DNA from 2 places in the Paenibacillus sp. TAF43_2 genome. Region 1 is predicted to be linked to the other one. Evidence: riboswitches for the same ligand, from Rfam matches in the RefSeq annotation. Region 1 holds a riboswitch; the other holds the start of a gene.

Region 1 (3,409 bases):
TCAGACCGCTTTCGCAGAGTGGGCGGAGGAGCATGATCCTATTTTAAGCGATCTATGTGAACGATTTCTGAACAGGCATTTATATAAGTACATTACGCTTGAAAACCCGGATGAAGAGCTGCTAAATGAGATTAGCGAATGTTTCTCTTCTATAGGAATGAATCCGGATTATCATATGGAAATCGATTTTCCATTTGACCTGCCGTATGACGTATATCGACCAGATAAAAAAGAAGGAGAAAAGAAAGAAAAAGCGCCGATTTTGTTGTTAGATGGTTTGGAAGATATAAGCGAAATATCCTCTAAATCCGACATTGTTCGTTCTATTACTGGCCTGCATCAAGGACAATATCATCTCTATTATCCAGAAGAGCCGCTCAAAAAAAATATTCATCAATTGCCGGATTCACTTCGTAAGCTTTTCAAACTCGATTGAAGGAGCATAACATCAACATGACATTACTTTTTGATACACATACCCATTTAGATTCGGAAAAATTTGATGAGGATCGCGACGAGGTCATCCAGCGTGCGAAGGATGCAGGCGTGCATATGCTTGTCAATATTGGTTTTAACCGTGAAACGATCCCTACAACGATGGCGCTAGCAGAGAAATATGATTTTATATACGCAGCAGTTGGTTGGCATCCAGTTGACAGTATAGATATGCTTCCAGAGGATTTGGAATGGATTGAGCGTCTATGCGCGCATGAGAAGGTTGTCGCCATTGGTGAGATTGGACTCGATTATCACTGGGATACTTCTCCAAAAGAGGTACAACAAAGGGTTTTTCGTGAGCAAATTCGTCTTGCTCGCAAGGTGGGCAAGCCAATTGTCATTCATAATCGGGATGCTCATGAGGACATTATTCGTATTCTTCAGGAAGAAAATGCAGCAGAGGTTGGCGGTGTCATGCATTGCTTCTCCGGCAGCTGGGAAACGGCTAAACAATGTCTTGATATGAACTTTTATATATCATTTGGAGGACCCGTTACTTTCAAAAATGCAAGGGTGCCAAAAGAGGTGCTTAAGCAGGTTCCGATCGACCGAATTTTGATCGAAACCGATGCTCCATATTTAACTCCTCACCCGTTCAGAGGGAAGCGAAATGAGTCCTCTTACGTCTCTTTAGTTGCAGAGACAGCAGCCGAATTATTGGGCAAAACGGTAGAAGAAATAGGCGTAATTACGACTGAAAACGGTCGAAGATGTTTTGGTATTGTCTAAAAACGAGAGGAATAATGAGAAATAGAGACCTTTATCGCGTAAAAACTAATTTTTATAGCGATAATCGCTTATTTTTTCCTGCTTTATCCTGCTTTTTCGCTTAAATCGTCTTTTATCGTATCTTTACAATTGACCTCGTATGAAGGTATGATTCATCTCAGAGCAATAAAATTTTGTATTGGATTTCCAGTTTACGCTTAATCTCCATTCGGAGAGCGGGGGAACCATGTACGGTTTTTGAAACCGTATTTTGAATTCTTCAGGGGTGAATTTCGAAGCCATTGCCATGAGCATTGTGTAACGAATAGGGCGACTCTCTTGTCCGAATCCGTCAGCTAACCTCGCAAGCGTTATAGAGAGTGATCAACCTCGTGCATCCATTTTTCTGTATCCCAGTGAATCATTTAACCGGGAAGCCACGAAACAGATCCTCTGTCGACGGCTTCTTTTTATTTTCGAATAATCGGGAATTTGTCGACATAGGGATAAAAGATGGGGGTGGGAGGATCGATAGCAGTACTGGATTGCGTGCTCGCACGCCAATATACTATAGTCGCGTCAGTTGTATCATGCGTAACACTTGGCGGCGGGGCTATGAAGGAGGACCGATGAAGTGGGAATACTCCAGGTTAAGGACACCCATGGGAAACGATCATCCAGCATGTCTTTCGCATTGCGATGGAAGCGTGAAAACTTGCGTTTGATTCTTTTGAGTGCTACTATCTCAATCGCTATGACTTTCATGTTTTTGGTGTTGTTGTACGGAACGGCTGTCAAAAGCGTCTCCGTAGTAGTGAACGGACAAGAAACCATTGTGGAAACGAAGCAATGGGTCCTGCAACGCCTACTGGATGAACAAGCTATCGCAATTGGACCACATGATGAGGTGTCCATACCGCTTAATGCGGCAATAAAGGACGGAGATCGTATAGAGGTGACTCATGCGATACCGGTAATTGTGAAGGCTGATGGCAAGACCTCTACTGTATATACGACAGAGAGAACAGTGCAGGCAGCGATCGAGGAATTACATATTCCAGTTCGTGGTCAAGATAAAGTAATACCTCCGCTTCATACCGTTTTGGACAACGAATTGACTGTAACCGTCGTTCGCGTAGATAAGAAGGTAGCTGAGACAGAGCGTGCAATGCCATTTTCTATTGTGAAGAAGAACGATCCAACGCTGGAAGCGGGCAAGCAGAAGCTTGTTCAACCCGGCAAGGAAGGTCTGATCGTAGAGAGTATCGAGAAGCAGTACGAGGACGGTATTCTTATATCGAAGAAGATGGTCAGCAAAGTGGTTGAAACCGCTGCGGTTAATCAGGTTGTCGCCATCGGAACGAAGAAGGAAGAGCCTAAAGTATCTGTGCTCTCAAACAAGAGCCCGAGCTTTACTTCGCTTACGAAGAGCGGTGTAACGTTTAAGGCGAGAAAAGTACTTAAAAATGTCACGTTGACTGCTTATTCTGCAGACCTCTCTTCAACAGGCAAAGATGAAAGCCATCCGGAATACGGGATTACATCATCAGGCACTCGTGTGCAAGAGGGTCGGACGATAGCTGTTGATCCGAAGGTTATTCCTATCGGTTGGTGGGTTTATATTGAAGGAATCGGTTTCCGCCGCGCTGAGGATAAAGGAAGTGCGGTTAAAGGCAACAAAATCGACGTATACTTTGATAGTACAAAGATTGCGAACAAATTCGGCAGGAAAAAAGGCATCACCGTATATGTGCTGGGGCCGAATAAACCAACTGCAAGCTAATTGTGCGGTTACCATCATCTTATCGCAATAATCAATTAAATATGCCATCATAAGGAGAGGCACTGCCTCTTCTTTTTGCATGTCTAAGGGTCTAATACAGTTTATGTAGAAGGGGATGATCTTGGTGATCAAAGAGATCATTGTCGTTGAAGGCAAAGACGATACCGTTGCAATAAAAAGGGCGGTAGATGCAGATACCATAGAGACGAATGGTTCCGCTATCGGTGAGGATGTATTGAAGAGGATTGCGCTGGCCAATGAGCGTCGCGGCGTTATTATATTCACAGACCCTGATCATGCAGGAGAACGCATTCGCAAGATTGTTGCGCGCCATGCGCCAGGATGCAAGCATGCTTTTTTGCCGCAGGAGAAGGCTTTGTACAAAGGGGACATCGGCATCGAAAATGCGAGTCCCGAAGC
Region 2 (3,409 bases), on a different contig from region 1:
AGCTGCAGCAGCAAAAGTGGAATTTGCCGTTCCTTCCAACAACGACAATAGGCAGCTTCCCGCAAACGCTGGATGTACGTCAAGCAAGGCAAAAATGGAGAAAAAACGAGCTCAGCTCACAGGACTACTCTTCCTTTATCAACGATAAAATTAAAAATTGGATTGAAATCCAGGAAGAGCTTAACATTGACGTCCTCGTTCACGGTGAATTTGAGCGTACGGACATGGTCGAATTTTTCGGAGAGAAGCTCGATGGTTTCGCATTTACAAAAGGCGGCTGGGTTCAATCGTATGGTTCCCGCTGCGTAAAGCCGCCGGTCATTTATGGCGATGTTGTATTTACTGAACCAATGACAGTAACCGTAAGCGTGTATGCGCAGTCGCTGACAAGCCGTCCGGTAAAAGGGATGCTGACGGGTCCGATTACGATTTTGAACTGGTCATTTGTCCGCAACGATATCACACGCGAGCAGGTCGCATACCAAATTGCGCTTGCACTCTCAGAGGAAGTAAAGGCGCTTGAGACTGCAGGCATCGAAATGATCCAGGTTGATGAGCCAGCTTTGCGAGAAGGCTTGCCGCTTAAACGCAGTGATTGGGATGCTTATTTAAAATGGGGCGTGCATGCGTTCCGTCTATCGACTTCAGCTGTGCGTGACACAACACAAATTCATACACATATGTGTTATTGTGAGTTCCATGATATTATCGATTCCATTCTTGCGCTGGATGCGGATGTCATCTCCATTGAAACCTCGCGCAGCCATGGCGAGCTGATTCATAGCTTTGAGGAGAACACCTATGACCAAGGCATTGGCTTGGGCGTTTACGACATTCACAGCCCGCGTGTACCGTCCGTGGAAGAAATGGTCAGCATGATCGAGCGCGCCATTAAAGTGCTAGATCCTACGCTCTTCTGGATCAATCCGGACTGCGGCTTAAAAACACGCGGAATGGAGGAAACGGTTGCTTCACTGCGCAACATGATGCTGGCTACTTACCAAGTCAGAGAGCAGCGTGCTGCATTAGCGAAGGTTTAAACCCTAAATACAATAAGACAGTCCAGAACTAGGTTATCTGTTCTGGACTGCCTTTTTTTTTCTTATGAACGAAATTAATCCAAAGAGATGTAGGAGACGGAACGTTGACGCAAAACAGACTCTTCATGGTCGTTGCTGTACGGGGCTGCATCGGCGGATTGTGCTAGGACATGCTTGACGGCGGAGACGAATAAGTCGAGAACGCGCCCATCCTGATCCGTTTTGTCATAGTGATACTGGTTAAGAGGTGGTAGAGGAATGCTGCCGATAAAAGACTGAAGCAGGTCGCTCCATCGTTCTAAGTCAATGGGCTCTTCTGTGTCGCTGGCAAATAGTTCACTCCAGCCGAAGCCCTGATTGCTTGTTAAACGAAGACATACCCGGTGGCCTGCAGAATCGACGGCAAGAGCAGGAATGACGAATAGCTCGATTCGTGTGACAGATAAATAAGGGGTCTGTTCCGTAAAAAGATGCAGATTTCGTGCACAATTTGTCAACATATACATCTCTCCTTTATTCGCTTACGAGGTTAGCTGTCGGATTCGGGCTAGAGAGAAAGCCCTACCAGGGTTACAAATCCCTGGATTCACCCCTTGCGAATCGATTTCGATCGATCGCGATGGTTCCCCCGCTTTTTCATTCGAAAAATTCAGCGTAAATAGTTTACTCTTAATTATACCCTTCATTAGCGCATCTGTAAATCAGAACTGCTTAAAATAACGATGCATAGGAGACAGCTTGTTTAAATAAAGTATGCTCTTCACGGTCATATTCACAGTTTGGAAAAGTGTAATGAATGGATTCTATATGCAAAGCAGCGGCTGCAAACAAATGATATATACGCTCGTCCTTCATCATTGGATCTGTTTGAATAACCAAAGGAGAAGTAAGAGGAAGAGTGCCGATGAATCTCAGCAGCATACTGCTCCATCTGATCCAGTCGCGAGGCTTCTCGGATTTTTTAATAAACAGCTCACTCCAGCCATGACCATAAGCAGTGGAGATCCTTAGGCAAACACGGTAACCATTAGATTCAAGCATGGAAGCCGGCAGCACAAACATTTGAATTCGTTTAATTTCAAACAAGGCAGCAGGATGATTTTCCAAGCTTGGCAAGGGTACTTCAACTGGTGTAGACATCAATGAGATCTCTCCTCGATTTGAATAATTCACCGACAATACTCAGCCATATTGGCTTGCCGTCTATGGTAAACCCGAAATGAATTATTGTAAAACTGTGGTATATCGTGAAAAGGCAGCCATATGCCAAATTAAAAGAAATCCATTCGTTATGCCAGTAAAAAAAGGGTAATTCTTCGAAATACTCGTTTATTCTCTTCCATTCTCGATTATAGAGAAATCTGATTATTCACGCATAAAATCGTTAGAAAGGGAATGAACACTATTTTTGAAAACAAGAGTAAAACTGAGAAATAGTGAGATATCGAGAGATCGAAATGAATGTAAGCGTTGCGAATCGCTCTGCAAGGCTGAAACTGGCTAAATTAGGCAGCAGGCTGCCTTTACAGTATTTATAGCGAGGAGTAATATTCGATACAGGATTTATAAATAAGTTTCGATTTACTGATCGCTGAGTTTCCGTGAAAGCGGAAGCGGGGGAACCAATAATGACGCGATGCGCCTGTTCGATGTGAGAGTCGAACAAACGCAGAGCAGGGGTGAATCTTTGACAGGTGCCATGGATACCGGTCAAAGTAGGGCGACTCTCACCGCCCGAATCCGACAGCTAACCTCGTAAGCGTGGACCGAGAGAGGAATGATGAAGCTTGTGATCGATTAACTTCGACCGCAGAGTGTCATAGACCTCTGTGGTTTTTTGTGCCCAAAAAAGTTTAATTTGCTACAAAATGTAAGAAAACGCTGAGTCCTGCAGCAGCAGGAACGGGGGAACCAACGAACGATTCGTGTGTAATCACGACTTCGCTTCATGGGGTGAATCGCTTGAAAATGATCAAGCGTAGGGCAACTCTCAAGGCCCGAATCCGACAGCTAACCTCGTAAGTGTACTCGAGAGAGGCAACAGCCATCGTGCTTCCCGCGGCTTATTCTGCTGCGGGCAAAGAAGCCGCGGGAAAAGTTCCTCTTATCCCAAGGCTTCTTTTTTGTTGCCTTTTTTACCATATGGAGGAGAATTCGGTTGCAGGAAGAGCATATTATTGTTGCTGGTCTAAACGAGGCTGGCCAATCATTCATACGAACTTTGCAGTTTCATCAATTAAAATTTATCGTTTTGACCAATAGCAAACAGGAAGAAAAACAGCTTCGCAAGCAGGGTATCAGCAATGTTTTGTACATCAATTCGAATGATCGTCAAAGCTGGAATGTTCCTTCGATGAACATTAGCGAGG

Evidence for each region. A riboswitch is a leader RNA that binds a small molecule or an ion and turns the genes downstream of it on or off. The one in region 1 is predicted to bind cyclic di-AMP.
Region 2: linked by a shared signal. The riboswitch ahead of AB4Z17_RS02535 (hypothetical protein) and the one ahead of AB4Z17_RS12335 (ubiquitin-like domain-containing protein) in region 1 are both predicted to bind cyclic di-AMP.

The regions. Positions count from the first base shown of each region.
Region 1 covers NZ_JBFRDK010000043.1:64,782-68,190, reverse strand. Annotated here, with positions in the region: gene AB4Z17_RS12345 (HD domain-containing protein) at 1-436, shown strand, start outside; gene AB4Z17_RS12340 (TatD family hydrolase) at 454-1,227, shown strand; cyclic di-AMP (ydaO/yuaA leader) riboswitch at 1,412-1,592, shown strand; gene AB4Z17_RS12335 (ubiquitin-like domain-containing protein) at 1,841-2,989, shown strand; gene rnmV (ribonuclease M5) at 3,114-3,409, shown strand, end outside.
Region 2 covers NZ_JBFRDK010000006.1:10,976-14,384, reverse strand. Annotated here, with positions in the region: gene metE (5-methyltetrahydropteroyltriglutamate--homocysteine S-methyltransferase) at 1-1,040, shown strand, start outside; gene AB4Z17_RS02535 (hypothetical protein) at 1,115-1,540, opposite strand; cyclic di-AMP (ydaO/yuaA leader) riboswitch at 1,544-1,705, opposite strand; gene AB4Z17_RS02530 (hypothetical protein) at 1,752-2,180, opposite strand; cyclic di-AMP (ydaO/yuaA leader) riboswitch at 2,620-2,818, shown strand; cyclic di-AMP (ydaO/yuaA leader) riboswitch at 2,910-3,080, shown strand; gene AB4Z17_RS02525 (NAD-binding protein) at 3,199-3,409, shown strand, end outside.